DNA from 2 places in the Neobacillus sp. SM06 genome. Region 2 is predicted to be linked to the other one. Evidence: riboswitches for the same ligand, from Rfam matches in the RefSeq annotation. Region 2 holds a riboswitch; the other holds the start of a gene.
What was found. Region 2 has a riboswitch for cobalamin ahead of ACQYAD_RS17915 (ribonucleoside-diphosphate reductase subunit alpha). Riboswitches for the same ligand answer to the same signal wherever they lie in the genome.
Positions count from the first base shown of each region.

Region 1: linked by a shared signal. The riboswitch ahead of ACQYAD_RS12675 (DUF4430 domain-containing protein) and the one ahead of ACQYAD_RS17915 (ribonucleoside-diphosphate reductase subunit alpha) in region 2 are both predicted to bind cobalamin.

Region 1 covers NZ_JBNWEO010000015.1:633,184-641,916, reverse strand. The annotation lists gene ribD (bifunctional diaminohydroxyphosphoribosylaminopyrimidine deaminase/5-amino-6-(5-phosphoribosylamino)uracil reductase RibD) at 1-1,023, shown strand, start outside; gene ribE (riboflavin synthase) at 1,026-1,682, shown strand; gene ACQYAD_RS12685 (bifunctional 3,4-dihydroxy-2-butanone-4-phosphate synthase/GTP cyclohydrolase II) at 1,734-2,927, shown strand; gene ribH (6,7-dimethyl-8-ribityllumazine synthase) at 2,995-3,465, shown strand; cobalamin riboswitch at 3,607-3,801, shown strand; gene ACQYAD_RS12675 (DUF4430 domain-containing protein) at 3,929-5,743, shown strand; gene ACQYAD_RS12670 (DUF4430 domain-containing protein) at 5,760-6,506, shown strand; gene ACQYAD_RS12665 (energy-coupling factor transporter transmembrane component T) at 6,524-7,402, shown strand; gene ACQYAD_RS12660 (ABC transporter ATP-binding protein) at 7,384-8,733, shown strand, end outside.
Region 2 covers NZ_JBNWEO010000019.1:169,597-178,329, reverse strand. The annotation lists gene ACQYAD_RS17920 (ribonucleotide-diphosphate reductase subunit beta) at 1-153, opposite strand, end outside; gene ACQYAD_RS17915 (ribonucleoside-diphosphate reductase subunit alpha) at 180-2,453, opposite strand; cobalamin riboswitch at 2,577-2,775, opposite strand; gene ACQYAD_RS17910 (APC family permease) at 2,968-4,287, opposite strand; gene ACQYAD_RS17905 (M20 family metallopeptidase) at 4,489-5,544, shown strand; gene ACQYAD_RS17900 (spore coat protein) at 5,631-6,122, shown strand; gene ACQYAD_RS17895 (PTS sugar transporter subunit IIA) at 6,771-7,232, opposite strand; gene ACQYAD_RS17890 (LacI family DNA-binding transcriptional regulator) at 7,472-8,470, shown strand; gene ACQYAD_RS17885 (sucrose-specific PTS transporter subunit IIBC) at 8,615-8,733, shown strand, end outside.

The DNA of each region.
Region 1 (8,733 bases), on a different contig from region 2:
GTCGGCGCAGTCGTTGTCAAGGACCATCAAATTGTTGGGATGGGCGCGCATTTAAAGGCAGGGGAACCGCACGCCGAAGTTCATGCCATCCAAATGGCCGGTGAAAAAGCAGACGGCGCCACCCTTTATGTTACATTAGAACCGTGCAGCCATTACGGTAAAACGCCGCCGTGCTCAAATTTGGTGATCTCTTCGGGAATTAGAAACGTATTTGTCGCGACAACCGATCCGAACCCACAAGTTGCGGGGGCGGGAATTGAGCGGATGCGAAAGGCCGGCATAGAGGTGGTCATTGGTTTAATGGAAACGGAAGCCCGGGAACTGAATAAAGTATTTTTTTATTCGATTCAAACAGGCCTTCCATATGTCACGTTAAAATCCGCCGCCAGTTTGGATGGAAAAACAGCAACAAAAACAGGCGAAAGCAAGTGGATTACGAGTGATGCCGCAAGAAAAGACGTTCACCAGCTTCGCCATGTGCATGATGCGATTTTGGTAGGCGTTAACACCGTTTTAAAAGATGACCCAAGCTTGACAACAAGGCTTGCTGGCGGCGGAAAAAATCCGATTCGCGTGATTCTCGATACACAACTAAGAACCCCGCTGCATGCTAGGGTGGTTCAGGACAAAGAGGCTCCGACCTGGATCGTCACTGGAGCGGGCGCACCAGAAGAGCGGCAACAGTTATTTGAACAAGCGGGCGTGAAAATCATTAAAATGCCGCAACAGCAAATTAGAATAAACGAAATGTTGCCGATTTTAGGAGAACTTGGGATTACCTCGCTTTTTGTGGAGGGCGGAGCAGAGGTGAACGGCAGTTTTTTGAAAGAGCAAGCCTTTGAGCAGTTGATTGTCTACATAGGCGCAAAATTAATTGGCGGAAAAAATGCCCCAACTTCATTTTCCGGTGAAGGAATCGCAAATATGGCCGATGCGATCCCACTAAAAATAAAATCAGTCGAAATGATTGGCGGCGATATTAAGGTGACCGCAGAACGTTCAAATGAGAAAGAAGGTGAATAATCATGTTTACTGGAATTGTTGAAGAGATTGGGACAGTTACGGGAATCCAGCAATCTGGCGAGTCGTTTGTTTTAACAATCAAAGCGGGAAAAATTCTTGAAGATGTACAGCTTGGAGATAGCATTTCGGTAAACGGTGTTTGCCTGACCGTGACCCGGTTTTCCAAAGATCAATTCAGCGTTGATGTGATGCCGGAAACAGTGAAAGCGACGAGTTTAAAAATAGTTAAAAGAGGGTCCCCTGTCAATCTTGAACGGGCAATGGCAGCGGGGGGACGCTTTGGCGGTCATTTTCTCTCCGGCCATGTCGACGGCACCGGCATCGTCAAAAACAAAAAACCATTTGAAAATGCCGTCTATTATGAAATTGAGGCTGACCCTACGCTTTTAAAGTACATTATTTTAAAAGGTTCGATCGCAGTTGACGGGACAAGCCTGACGGTCTTTGGTGTCAGCGAAAACAGTTTTACGATTTCGCTCATCCCGCACACGATGAAAGAAACGATTCTTGGAAATAAAGGTCCCGGAGATATCGTCAATCTTGAGACCGATATGATCGGAAAATACGTCAGCCATTTTTTAACGGGACTGACAGACGACCCGGCTGAAAAGAAAACGGGCATAACAGAACAATTTTTAGCGGAAAATGGATTTTATTAAAACTTGCCGCTTTGGCATGTCCATTGGGCAAGGATAAAAGGAGTGGACACAATGTTTGATCAAATTGAAGAAGCGATTGAAGAACTCAAAAATGGCAAAATTGTGATTGTTTGTGATGATGAAGATCGTGAAAATGAGGGGGATCTTCTCGCTCTTGCCGATTTTGCCACCCAAGAAGTCATCAATTTTATGGCGACACATGGACGGGGGCTTGTTTGTGTACCAATCGAAGCGGAGCTTGCAGAGAAGCTGGAACTGGCTCCAATGGTAGCTAAGAATACCGATAACCATGAAACAGCTTTTACCGTAAGCATCGATTATAAAACGACAACAACTGGAATCTCCGCATTTGAACGGTCGCTGACGATCCAAAAAATGCTGGATCCGACGTCAATGCCGCTTGATTTTCGCCGTCCAGGCCATATTTTTCCGCTGATTGCGAAAAAAGGGGGAGTATTAAGACGAGCTGGTCACACGGAGGCTGCTGTCGATTTGGCACGGTTAGCCGGAGCCAGACCGGCTGGCGTGATTTGTGAAATCATGAATGAGGACGGTACGATGGCACGTGTTCCCCAATTGCGCAAAATTGCCGATCAATTTGGTCTGAAATTGATCACGATCAAAGACTTGATTGAGTATCGCCGCAATCAGGAAAAATTGGTTCAGCGCGAAATCGAAGCCCAATTGCCAACAGAGTTTGGAAATTTTCGGGCAATCGGCTACAGCAATCTCGTAGATGACAAAGAGCATATCGCATTGGTTAAGGGAGAGATTGATCCGGAGAAACCGATTTTGGTCAGGGTTCATTCGGAGTGTTTAACCGGTGATGTATTCGGTTCCTATCGCTGTGATTGCGGTCCGCAGCTGCATGCAGCTTTGAATCAAATTGAGGAGGAAGGAAATGGCGTGTTGTTATACATGCGTCAGGAAGGGCGTGGCATCGGTCTTTTGAATAAGTTGCGTGCCTATAAATTGCAGGAAGAAGGTTATGACACTGTCGAGGCCAATCATAAGCTTGGGTTTGCCGCCGATTTGCGCGAATATGGAATTGGCGCACAAATTTTACGAGACTTGGGCGTGAAAAAAATGCGCTTGTTAACGAACAACCCGCGAAAAATTAAAGGGCTGAGCGGCTACGGCTTAGAAGTCGTTGAGCGGGTTCCAATCCAAATGGAAGCAAGAGAAGAAAATGAAAAATATTTAAAAACAAAATATGACAAGCTTGGACACCTGCTTCATTTTTGATCGAAATGAAGCTTCTTAAAGAACTTAAGACTGATTTGATTTTAACGAAAATTGGAGGATATCAAGAATGGGAAACTTATTTGAAGGAAATTTGGTTGGTACTGGTTTAAAAATCGGCATTGTCGTCGGTCGTTTTAATGAATTGATCACAAGTAAATTATTGAGCGGGGCACAGGATGCATTAAAACGCCATGGCGTCAAGGAAGCGGACGTTGACGTGGCATGGGTGCCAGGAGCATTTGAAATTCCACTGATTGCCAAAAAAATGGCGGATAGCAAGAAATATGATGCCGTTATCACATTAGGAACGGTAATCAGAGGAGCCACACCGCATTTCGATTATGTTTGCAATGAAGCAGCAAAAGGGGTTTCAGCTGCAGCACTGAACAGTGGAATTCCGGTCATTTTCGGTGTCTTAACAACGGACTCCATTGAACAAGCAATTGAACGTGCAGGCACAAAAGCTGGCAACAAAGGCTGGGATGCGGCAACTGCTGCGATCGAAATGGCGAATTTGTCAAGAGCAATGGAACAATAAAAAAAGCTCGAACACAATTGTTATCAAAATTAAAATCTACATCCCATGAAAGACAATCCGCCCGCATTTCGGGCGGTTGGCTTTTTTCTTAAAAAAAATCGCTCTTTGTTAAAAAAGAGTGTATAATGTGAATGTCATAAAAAAATAACCACGAAAACGGGTGCTAAAATCTTTTGAAAGATTTTTAGCTTAATAGGGAAGTTTGGTTAAAAGCCAACGCGGTCCCGCCACTGTAAATGTGAGCAACCTATAACATGCCACTTTCAAGCGATTGATGGGAAGGCATAGGAAGCGATGATCATGAGCCAGGAAACCTGCCTGTTTGTTTGCACCAAAAGCCTACGCGGATAGGAGGGTGTTAAGTTGAAGTTGGCATTTGCCGGCACCATCTTAACGTACATAACCTCCTCCTTTTGGGAGGATTTTTTTATGGGAATTTTTAGATTGATTAGGGGGAAAGGAAATGACAAAACATTATTCAAAGTTGGCGTTTGCGATCTTACTGGTTCTCGGCCTTGTAATGGGCAGTATACACCTGCCTACATTCGCCGCTGTACAGACAAATCAAGCAACCGTTACAGTAATTGGAACAGATCCGGCAGCACCGCCTTCGGTTCCAGAAAAAACAGTATCGTTTACGTCGAATGATACCGCATTTAATGCTCTTGTTAACGCTGTAGGGGCAAGCAATGTTGGCTTTACGGACGATCCAACCTACGGAAAATACATCACCTCGATTAATGGAGTTGCTTCAACCGATACCCTATATTGGGCTTTTTATCTTAACGGAATTTCCTCACCGGTTGGAGTTGACAGCTACCATGTTCAAAATGGGGACAACTTAACGTTCAAATACATGGACTACCCGACTGCGCAAAAAAGCACTGCAACGTTAAAAGTTGTCGGCAAAGATCAAAAAGATCTTTATACTTCTGCTTATCCAATCAGCTTTTTGGACAAAGCGACCGCTTTTCAACTTTTACAAGTGACAATGGGAAGGGATAAAGTCGGTTACAGTGACTCACAATACGGAAAATACATCACCTCGATTAAGGGGGTCGCTCCAACTGGTAACGATTATTGGGCTTTTTACGTAAACGGAAAACAGGCATCTGTTGGAGCAGATAGCTATCAACTGAAGCCAGGGGATCAAATCAGCTTTCAGTATGAAACATGGCAACCGGCAAACACAGGTACGAATAGCTCAACGGGTTCAGATAATACCAACGGCAACGCTCAGCAACCAGCAACAGCTGCCATTTCAAGCAATGAGCTTCAAAACGCCATTGATCGAGCTGCAGACTTCACGTTGAAAAACCAAATAGGAGAGTGGGATGCCATTGCTTTAAAACAGGCTGGGAAAACAATCCCGGCATCCTATCTTGAAAATGCAACAAACCAAATTGCCGAAAAGCAAGGAAAATTTTCGAGAATCACAGATACTGAACGCTATATTTTGGGTGTTTTAGCTGCTGGTGGGAATCCCACAACGATTAATGGTTACAACTTAGTTGAATCAGTTTACAACGGGAATGTTAGCAAACAAGGATTAAATGGGGTTGCCTATGCCTTGATTGCGTTGGACAGCGCCCAATTCCCTGTACCTGAAACTGCTCTATGGACAAAAGAGAAATTGGTCAATCAGCTTTTAGAAAAACAAAATAACGATGGCGGCTGGGCATGGGATGGCAGCGCGGCAAGCGATGTCGATTCAACCGCGATGATTCTAACCGCGCTTGCTCCTTATAAAGACAGGACAGATGTGAAGGCGAAAATCGATGCAGCCGTCCAGTATCTTTCCAAGCAGTATTCAGCCGGAAAAATAAACAATAGTTCCAGTGCAGCCCAAACTGTGATTGCACTTTCGTCACTCCGAATTGACGCAAATGGATCGCTTTTTGCCAAAGATGGAACGAGTGTGCTGAAGTATTTGTTATCATTCCAAAATGCGGATGGAGGCTTTGACTGGCAAGGCGGCGACAAAAGTGATTCCTTTTCGACATCGCAGCCATTTGAAGCGCTTGTTGCTTATCAGCTGATGGTAAATGGAAAAGGATTGCTGTATCATTTGCCGCTTGCAGCCGGAAGCCCGGCAGCGAAAGCGGATCCGGCGCAAACTCAAGCTCAAGCCTCACAAAATACCAAAGCTCAGGCAGAACAGAAAGGATACGCCCTGCCGGATACGGCGACAAATGCAGGGAATTTAATTTTAATCGGTGTGGGCTTCATGTTGATTGGCGCGATTTATTACATCGGCCGTTTGCGAAAAAAATGGTAAGAAGGGGGTTCCCAACTTGCATTGGCCTTATAAGAAGATAACTTTCTTTCTTCTGTTGATTTTGCTATTTAGTTTAGTTGGCTGCAGTTCAGCAGCGGGAGGAAAACAAGCAGATTCAAAAGGAAAAGTCCAAAAAATTGCAGACAAGAAAGCTTCGGATCAAACCGCTTCCGAACAAGCAACAGAGGTAAAAACTAGTACTTCTGCAACAGCTACACCGGATAAAAGTGAGCAGACAACAAAGCAAACGAACAGTACTGAAGAACCAAAACATGGTGAGCAGCCGGCACAAACAATGCCGCCTGCTCCTTCTGCTCATTCGGGTGCCACAAAAGCACCTGCTGCCAAAGCAACGACATCTGGAGCTAGCCAGGCGACTCCAACTGTGAAACAGCCGGCAACTGCCGCTGTTAAACCGGCAGCACCGCCACCTGCGCCGGCTCCAGCACCAGCGAAAACGGTGACCTTTTCGATCGTTGGACCAAAGGAAGACCACAGTGCCGACAGGGCTCCTTCGCCTGTAAAAATAAAGGATGGCGATACAATACTTGATGTGCTGCTGACAGCAGTCGGAAAGACAAACGTGGATTACAGTGGTTACGGTGCTTCGGCTTATGTTTCGGGAATTAAAAACATTTATGAGTTCGATTACGGGGCGAAAAGTGGTTGGACCTTTAAATTAAATGGAACGAGCATTCCGAAAAGCGCCGGCGTCATCTCTGTTAAAAATGGTGATCGTGTTGAAGCGATTTATGTTGAATAATCCAAGGAGAAAATGACATGTATGATCGATTCGAACGATTTCACCCGCTGATCCTGTTCATCTATTATGGCGGAGCAATGATTTTGTTCTTTTTATTGCTCCATCCACTTTTTTTGAGTATCGCTTTTTTTCTTGTTCTTTTGCTTCATCTCCTAAGGGATCACGGGAGAAGCCTGAGCCAGTGGCTTTTTTTTATGTTGACTACCGGGCTATTTCTTTTTCTCTTAAACCCGCTTTTTAATGAACGGGGCAGGCATGTATTGTTGACTATTTTCCAGCATCGCTTTACGTTAGAGGCTTTTATTTACGGAGGGATGAGCGCACTCTCGGTCATGGGTGTAATCGCCCTATTTGTCTCGTATAATGAGATCATGACGCCGAATAAGCTATTGTTTTTATTTGCAAAGTGGTTGCCGCAATTCGCCGTTTTGCTGATGCTAACACTGCGTTTTATCCCCCTAATGAAAAAAAGAGCAGAAGACATCACTGCCATTCAAAAAAGTAAAGGAATTGCTGGAGCCGACGGTTCGCTGCGTAAAAGAATAGAAACGGGATTGCTTTTTCTTCAGGCATTGCTTGTCTTTTCACTAGAAGAAGCAATCCAAACAGCCGATTCGATGAATGCCAGGGGATACGGATTCAGAAAACGTTCATCGTATGAATATTTTGTTTTAAAAAAAGCAGATTGGATTGCAGGCCTTTTCCTTGTTTTTCTCTTTATTGCCATTGCGTATGGCCGTGTAAACGGATATGGCTATCTAACGGTCTATCCGCGTCTTGAAAATTGGTATCTAACCGGAATGGACTTGGAAGTTCTTATTTTTGAATGTTTGTATCTTAGTTTTCCACTGATGGTTAACGTAGGGAGGAGGATTCGATGGCGTATATTGAGATGAAAAATGTGTCTTTCTCCTATCCGGATGCCGCAGCACCAGCCATTTGCAACCTTTCGCTAACAATTGAAAAAGGGCAATTTGTTGTCCTTTTTGGACCATCAGGTTCAGGGAAAAGTACACTTTTGCGATTATTAAAAAAAGAAATACAGCCACATGGCGAGCTTTCAGGGGAAATTCTCTTAAATGGAGAGCCGCTTCAAGAAACGGCAACGATCGGCTTTGTTTTTCAAGATCCGGAGAACCAGGTTGTCGCTGATGAAGTTCTGCATGAACTGGTGTTTGGCCTGGAAAGCATGGGTCTGGATACAACTGAAATGAGGAGCAGGGTTGCCGAAATGGTGCATTATTTCGGTTTGGAGCCGCTGCTTGAACAAAAGACGCAAGATCTTTCCGGCGGAAAAAAACAGCAAATTAACCTGGCATCTGTGCTTCTAATGCAGCCGGACATTCTATTGTTGGATGAACCAACTGCGCAATTGGATCCGGTTAGTGCAAGAGAATTACTCGATCTTTTGATCCGCCTGAATGAAGAGTTTGGCATGACAATTATTTTAGCCGAACATAGACTGGAAGAGTTAGCTGCTCTTGCAGATAAAATGGTATTTTTAGAGAATGGTCAAGTAGCAGACAAAGGTGATCCAAGGCAAGTTTTGCGAGAGCTTTGGTTCTCTCCGTATCATGACTATGTACCAAGTATCCCGGCACTTTTTTTCAAGTTAAACGGTGATGGCAAGGCTCCGTTAACAGTAAAAGAAGGAAAGCAATCGATCAGTCGCTTCCAGCTTCGTTCAGATCCGATTAATCCAGCAAGAAAAGCAGCAGGGGAAGCTCTTTTGCAAATTCAAGAAGTGTTTTTTCGCTACCATCGGCAGAAACAATTTGTTTTGGAAGGGTTCGATTTTCGTCTGAACAAAGGCGAAATTTATGCGATGATGGGCGGAAATGGATCGGGAAAATCGACGCTTTTAAAATTGGTTTGCGGGATTGAAAAGCCAGAGTTCGGAAAGATCGTTTTCGAAAACAAGCCGTTAAAAGCCTGGAAAAAGAAAGAGATCATTCAACGAATTGGCTACTTGCCGCAAAATCCAAAGCTGTTTTTCCTTCACGATACAGTCGGAAAAGAACTAGAAGCAACGATGGAGCAATGGGGGATTCCAGATCACAGTAAAGTTGAGCAACTTGTGGAGGGGCTTGGAATCTCCGCTTTAATGAACAGCCATCCTTACGATTTAAGCGGCGGGGAACTGCAAAAAGCGGCTCTTGCCTGCTTGCTTTTGCGCAAACCGGCATTGTTGCTTCTTGATGAACCAACAAAAGGTCTTGATCCTGTT
Region 2 (8,733 bases):
CAATAGTGTCTGGTATAAATCATACATTTGTGGAAAAGCAATATCGTTCCAATTCAGTATTCCTGAGGATTTTCCATTGATAATACCTGTCGATTTATTGGGATGCTCGGGGTTTAGCAGTTTCATTCTTTGTAATGGTTGATGAATATTCATGTCAAACTCCTCCTTTGCCTGCCATGTTAGCTATGGCAGGCTTCACATTCTTCTATTTCAGCTTGCGATGTGCTCCTGACGTAATACGTTGTCTTTAATCCTTGCTTCCACCCCTCTAGATGAAGGGCTAGCAATTCTTTTGCTTTAATGTCGTGTTTTACATATAAATTAAAGCTGATCGACTGATCAATGTGGCGCTGCCGGGCTGCATTTTGCCGAATGCTCCAAAGCTGGTTTAATTGATGGCGCGCCCGGCGGTAGTAATCATACGTATAATGATTTAAATCAGGCGCAGTGACCTTGAATTTAAAATTCTTTTTCTCTTCGGCGTATTCCACGGCATATAAAGGATCGATGCCATCGGTTGAACCGCCAATTTTTGCCGTTGATGAGTTTGGTGCAATCGCCATTAGCCAACCATTGCGGATTCCGTATTTTTTGATTGCGGTTTTCAATTGGCTCCAGCGTTCGGATGTATATTGTTTCCGTTTAAAGTAGGCTCCCGTGTCCCACTCAGACCCCTGAAATTGGCTATATGCCCCTTTTTCTTTGGCAAGTTCCATTGATGAGCGGATCGTATAATAAGCAATTTCTTCATAGAGCTTGTCAGCATATTGAACCGCTTCTTCCGATTCCCAATGGATCTTTTTGAGGGCAAGAAGATGGTGCCAGCCGAATGTCCCAAGCCCAATTGCCCGGAACTTTTGATTGGTCTGTTGTGCTTGTCCGACTGTAATCGTATTGATATCAATCACATTATCCAACATCCGCACTTGAATTGGGATTAACCGGTTGAGGACATTGGTGGGAACTGCCTTTGCCAGATTAATCGATGACAGGTTGCAGACAACAAAGTCACCCGGTTTCCGGACGATTACAAGGTTCCCCTTTTCATCCTGATATTCATTTATTATGGTCGTGGCAGACATGTTTTGGGCAATTTCCGTGCAAAGATTGCTGCAGAAAATCGCTGTCCGTCCTTTGCCAAGAAGATGCTTGTTCGGATTTTGCCGGTTGACTTCATCCCGATAAAACAAATACGGAGTACCTGTCTCCAATTGTGCGACCATGATTCGAACCATAATGTCCATTGCCCGATATGTTTTTCTTGGTAGAAGCGGGTGGTTGACCGCTTCCATGTACTTTTCAGTGAAACATTTATGGTCGGTTTCATCAAAGAAGTCTTCAAGCCCAAGCGACCGGCCGTTATCATCTTTCCAGCCCATGATTTGCTTCACTTGATGCGGACAGAATGTGTGCCATTCGCCAATGCTCCGCCCCATTTCATCTGTTTCTTGAAGTCTTTCCATAAATAAATCCGGGACGGTGACACCAGTGAAAAGATCATGGGCTTTGCGGCGCTCATCGCCATTATTTGTTTTCAGATCGAGAAAGCCATTCATGATATCTTTATGGAACAAATCGAGATAAATCGCAATCGCTCCTTGGCGCTGGCCGAGCTGGTCCACACTTACTGCGGTATCATTGACTAATTTGATCCACGGAATGACACCAGATGAGTTCCCTTTAAATTTCTTGATATCGGAACCGAGGGCGCGAACTTTGCCATAATAAATCCCAATGCCGCCGCCGTCTTTGCTTAATCTCGCAATATCCCAATTGTTTAAATAAATTCCGTCCAAGGAATCGTCGACGGTATCGATAAAACAGGATGAAAGTTGGCCGAAATTTTTCCCGGCATTGGCGAGCGTGGGTGTTGCCACCGTCATATATAAATGGCTTAGTGCCCAATAAGCTTCCTTGACCAACTGTAAACGGCTGGAAGCTTTTTCATGCATCATCAACGTCATCGCGATGATCATAAACCGTTCTTGAGGAAGTTCGTATACATTCCGTTCATGGTCTTTGGCAAGATAGCGATCTGCCAGTAAAAATAAGCCAATATAATTAAATAAGTGATCTCGCTCCGGTTTGATTTCCCTTGCCAGTTCGTCTATTTCCTGTTTGGAATAGGAGTTTAGCAGATTAGTTGAATAGATCCCCTTTTCAGATAGGCTTTTGATTAGCATGTGAAATTCGCCGTACTTGGATGATCGATGATATCCGCGGTTTCTTGCTGCTTTTTCATACAATTCATTAAGATATAAACGGGCAGCCATATACGTCCAATTCGGCTCATCCATGGCAATTCGATTTAAGGCATAAAACAATGCCTGCTCGTTTGTTTCTGATTCAGAGACAAAGGTCTCTTTCACTTGGTTGATAAGGGCTGATGCGTCTATGTGGTACTCTTTTGCAGCTTCTTCGATTGTTTCCAAGATAGAAGATTGTGTAATCATCGTTTTCCTCCCAAAATAAAAAATCCGCTCATGAGGATGTGAGCGGATGAAACGACAACAGCAAAAGGAGCACGAATTTCCTTTTGGGGCCACCGTTTCATCTTCTCAATCCCCGAAGAAGTTGAAACAAACTACGATCAGACAGGTCTCCTGACTCATGCTTCATCCTACTCTAAACCCTTCCCATCTACGTACCTGCGTCAGCAAGTTGACATATACAGTGGTTTCTCTATTTCGTCAGCATTTACAGTTGCGGGGGCAGTTCCGGCATTCCACCGGATTCCCTATTAAGCCAAATGGCATCTAATCGAACGGCATACAATATGTAGTATTAAATGTTTGTACATGATTCAATATATAGGAGTTTTGCGGAAAATACAATCAATTTTTTAAAAAATCTTTCTTTCATGTTAGATAAAAATGGTAGAAATGGTTAGGAGCCTATGTTTCAGAGCCCATTCCCTTCTCAATAAAAACAGCTGCCATCTCCTTGGCAGCTGTCTACTCTATTAAACTAGCTTACTTTTCGGTTCGATCTGGATGGGGCGGATTCCCCTTTAGATGTCCATTTCATTAGGAAATATACGGGGATTCCAACAATGAGTCCGCCCAATCCCCAGATGATTTGTTCAGAGGAGGCTTGAGTTACTAACCAAATGCTTACAATAATTGCGATGACCGGAATGACCGGGCCAAATGGCACTTTAAAGTTTCTTTCTAAATCAGGTCGTTTTTTCCGAAGAACAATAACGGCTAAAGCTGTCGGTACATATTGGGCAAATCGGGAAACAACACTGATGGCCGCCAGTTTAGCAAAACTTCCTGATAATGCTAACGGCAATGCAAAGGCAACAGTTAACAGAATTGCCCATGTCGGTGTGCCAAAACGACCTGTTTTGGCAATAAATTTAGGAATTAACCCGTCATTTGCCAAAGCTACAGCCGATCTTGGTGTAACAAAGGAGGAAGCAATATTAATTCCACCGATGGAGATCAACGTTCCCGCCATAATGATTGTTGCACCAACAGGTCCGATAAATTGTTTGGTTGCATCTGCCAATGGTGCGGTCGATGCGGCGAGATTCGGTCCAAGCGTTCCGACTGCAACGGTTTGAATCAATACATAGAAAGCGGAACAAATCAAGATAACCGTTAAAATGGCTTTCGGTATATTTTTTTCGGGATTTTTCATATCTTCTGCAGCGACAGCCAATGATTCAAACCCGGTGAATGCGTAAAAGATAAGCAATGCCGCTGCGCCAAAAGTGCCTGCTTCATATGTCCCATGTGGAAGAAGCGGCGTGAAGTTTCCGCCTTTTATAAAGAAAATTCCAATTGCCACAAAAATGAACAGCGGTACAAGCTTTGCAATCGTAATAATATTGTTTAATAGTTTTGATATACTGACACCAAGGTAGTTTACAATTCCCAACCCAACAATAATAATGGTGACAATGATGTTTTTGACGGACGGATCATTTGCCGGCGCCCATACGACTCCAAGGGAAGTAGCGAAGGCTACCGCCATTGCCGCCCAGGCAATTATACTAATGGCCCATTTCATAAAGCCGACCTCAAAGCCGATAAAGTCGCCAAACGCTTCTTTTGCGTATAGATAAGGGCCGCCATTCTTCTTAAACATACCGCCTGCTTCAGCAAAACTGAGCGTTAAGCTGATCACAAGCAATGCATCGAATAAAATGACGCCAATACTTAAAGGCCCGATTAAAGAGGCCGCCTTATTCGGCAATAAGAAAATGCCGGAACCAATGATTCCGTTGATGCCTAACAGAACAATGCTCCAAAAACCTAATTTCCCTTTATTTTGCTGCATCCAAATTTCCCCTTTCTATATATAGTGAATCTTCTGAAAATAATAACGGCAAATTATTATATCAAAATATTATTCTAGATTGCTTTTCTAAGTATAATACGAATTGTTTCTAAATTCCATAATATTTGACAAATTTTTGTTTTTATTATTATCTTTTACTAGGATACTAATTAGGAGACTGATTTGGGAGGCGTAGAGGTTATGATGATCGAGTTACTTAAAAGCTTACTTTCGATTGATAGCTCGACGAAGGAAGGGGCAAATCGGGCTGTTGATTTTTGTGAAAAGTGGCTGTTGGAACGCAATTTGCCTGTGAAAAAATTAACGAACAACGGTTATAACATGCTGGTATGCGAGATCGGCAGCGGGGAACGTACAATTATTTTTAATGGTCATGTTGATGTTGTAAGCGGAAAGGCTGAATTGTTTCGTCCAAAAGAAAAGGATGGCAGGCTGTACGGCCGTGGGGCAGCAGATATGAAGGCCGGGGTTGCAGCCATGATGGCCGCAATGGCTGAATTAAAAAATCGTGATTTGAAAACAAAGGTACAGCTTCAAATTGTTTCGGATGAGGAAATTGGCGGATTCAATTGTGCCGGGTACTTAGCAGAACAAGGCTACCTTGGTGATTTTGTCATTTGTGCTGAACCGACACAACTGGGAATCGGCCTTCAGGCGAAAGGAATCATGCATGTCGATATTGAGATTCAAGGGAAATCGGCGCATGGAAGCAGGCCGTGGGAAGGAGTCAATGCAATTGAAAAGGCATACCAAACCCACGAAAACATTTTAAAACTACCGTTTGTCGGTGAAAGTTCGGAGTTTTATTCATCCCCTTCCATTAATTTGGCGATGATCCAAGGCGGAGATGCCTATAACAAAGTGCCGGAAAAGTGTATTCTGGCCTATGATATCCGATATTTGCCAACGCAAACGAAGGAGGAAATCCGCAAGCAAATTGAAAAGGCGACAGATGGAAAGGTGACCGTCGGTATGTCAGGGGAACCCGTCCGCACTGAGCCCGATGATTCGTATATCACTGCTTTGATCCCAGTGATTGAAAAGATAACAAATAAGGAGGCCGCTATTTTTGGCCAGCACGGATCAGCAGATACCCGCTTTTTCTCCGCCTATGGCATCCCGGCAATCGAATTTGGCCCAAGTGGAGCGAACTGGCATGGGGATGAGGAATATGTTGTCATCGAGTCGATTGATCAATATCAACAAATGCTAGTAGCGTACGCTCTAGGCTTTTAAAAAAACGAACTGTGCTAGGACATTCTCCTTTTTCTTTAACCTGAATATGCTGACTCTGACGAAAAAAGATCATTGGAGGTATGGAGATGTCTGAAGAAGAAAGAAAATTATTGGCCTGGCATGAAACGCTAGAAATTCATGAATTGGTCGCTTTTCAATCCGTCGGTTTGATTAAACTAAAAATGGCTGTAAATAAAGTGAATGATAAAGAATTGAAAGATCTCTACAGAAAGGTAATCAATGAGCTCAAGCAAAATGTTACAGAGCTGATCTCTTTTTATTCGTCTGTCCCCGCACCTGTTCAGCGGGAAGAGGAGTCTGAAAGAGAAGATCATAGCTTTTACGCCGCAGATTTATTGACTCTTTTAAAAACATCCGTCCGGAATTATTCTGTTGCAATTACAGAAACGGCAACCCCTGTTTTACGAAAAACGCTGATCAATCATTTAGTAAGAGCGATCAATGGGCATGAACAAATTTTCAGGTATATGCTGAAAAACGGATACTATCCGGCATATGATTTAGGCCAAATGTTGGAAAATGACTTAAAAAACGCCCACAAAGCATTGAGAATGTAAAGAACAAAGCCAATCACTTGATTGGCTTTGTTCTACTATCAGAATTTAGATCTTAACATATCTCTTGACCGTTAAAAGGAAAAAACGGGTTGATAAGCCATTTATCGCCATAAAGATACCAACAAAAATGAGAAAATACGAGGTACTCGGGGTGGGATTCGTTTATGGCTGATTAGAGCGGAACGCACCGACTCCTCGAAAATTAGCGTTACAGGCAAGCCCCCGCAGGACTTTGAAAAAGCTTCCTGAAATACCATTGAACGAAGGAAATTCGGATGCATTTTTGAGTCCAACTCTCCTATTTATCAGGGTAAATGGTCACCAGAGGCTTCCCGAATGCCCGCTTCTTCTGTTTTTTGGGTCGAACCGGTCATTACAAGCTTCCCAAATGCCCGCTTCTTCTGTTTATTGGGTCAGAATGGTCATTACTAGCTTTTCGAATGCCCGCTTCTTCTGTTTTTTGGGTCGAACCGGTCATTACTAGCTTTCCTGATGCCCAATTCTCGAATTTTTCAGGGTAAAACGGGCACTTGAGGCTCACCCGCATGCCCCCCGGAAAGCGAGTGCCTGGGGCGGAAATCAACAGACTCCGTTTAGCCGCCAAACTAAAAAGAGCCGGGCTGGTTTTTGCCCGGCGTTTCTTACGTTTTACTGAATCCTTACACTCTGACCTTCCACAACGACTTTTTCATTTTCGCTTAAGTTTGTAAAGACAACAGGCGTGATGATGGACGGAACTTTGTCTTTAATCGAATCAAAATCAGCTTCAAGCAATTTTTGCCCTTTTTTCACCTTTTGGCCATCTTTCACAAAAGCCGTAAAGCCTTCGCCACCCAAATTTACCGTATCAAGGCCAACATGGATTAAAATTTCCCTTCCATTTTGAGCCTTAAGGCTGACAGCATGCTTGGTTGGAAAAACGCTGATCACTTCACCATCAACCGGAGATACAATGGTTCCATTTGTCGGCTGGATTGCAAAGCCATCACCCATCATTTTTTGCGAAAAGACGGGATCCGGAACAGCTTCAATCGCGACGATTTGGCCTTCTAACGGCATCATGATAGATGAATCATTTTCAACTTCCTTCTTCTTGAAAAAATTAAACATATTTTAAAAACCACCTTTTTTATCCTTGGAAACCGGTTCCATTCATTGATATAATGATAGTAACTCACCAAATTATTTTAATAATATCTTGCCAAGAAATCAATGGCAATTCAATGAAAACTCTTTCGAGCAAAAAAAATTCATCTTATACTTAAGATACCCATGAACCTCCTGGTTAATCCAACAAACGGTTCTTTGTAGAAAAATTCGAATGTGTATAGAAGAATGAGGATCCGAGTATGATAAAAACAATTTCCGACATTGCCCAATTATCGGGTGTTGCCAAGAGCACGGTTTCGCGCTACCTCAATGGCGGTTCTGTCGGCGAGGCCACGAAAAAAAAGATTGAGCGTGTCATTAAAGAAACAGGCTATATCCCAAATACTTTTGCCCAAAGCTTAAAAGCAAAAAAGCCAACTATTATTGGAACGATTGTCCCGCGTCTTGATTCGTTTGCAACATCGCAAACATTGATTGGCATTGATGAGCAATTAAGAGAGCTCAACTACCAAATGCTCATTTCCAATACTAGCCAAGATTTGGAGCGGGAAATTGAAAATATCTATAGCATGGCAAGGCAAAAGGTGGCTGGGATTATTTTGCTTGCAACACAAATAACCGATGCCCATTTAGAAGCATTTGAACAGCTGCAAATCCCTGTATTGCTTGTCGGCCAGCAGCACGAGGATGTTTTTAGTGTCATTCACAACGATTATGATGCCGCCTATGAATTGGGAAGATATATCCTTGCCAACGGCCACCGCAAAATTGCTTTTTTAGGCGTAACGGAAAAGGATATTGCCGTGGGGGTAAGGCGAAAGGAAGGGTTTAAACGGGCGCTTGAAGAAGTGGATGATTGTGAAGTAAAATTTTACGAGACAAGCTTTAAAATTGATGAAGCGATCGAAAAGGTGCCTTCGATCATTGATGAATTTCATCCTACAGTTTTAGTCTGTGCAACCGACAATATTGCCCTTGGTGCGATCAAAGCTACTCATTTAAAAGGAATCAAGGTGCCGGCCGATTTATCGATTACCGGGTTTGGCGGCTACGATGTTACCGAAATCATTCACCCCAGTTTAACAACCGTGAAATTTTTTTACGCGGATGCGGGAAAGATTGCGGCGCAAAGTATGGTGAAACTGCTTAATGGCCAAACCATCGCTCCGGTCATTCTATCAAAGTATAAAATTACGAAACGGGAAAGCGTTGACAATATAGTTGCTCGTGGTTTATAATGCAAGTGGAATCGGTTCCACTTTTCTTTTGAATCAATTGGAACCGGTTCCTAAAACCAAGCTATTTTTAATAGAGAGTTTTTAACGATTTGTTTGGAACCGGTACCATATAGCATGAAGGTCAAATTAAAAAGGAGAATGAAGATGAATTACAAAGAAAGTGCACAAGCCATTTTAGAGGCGATTGGCGGAAAAGAAAACGTTTCAGCTGCTGCACATTGTGCAACGCGACTTCGGTTGGTTTTACATGATGAAGATCAAAT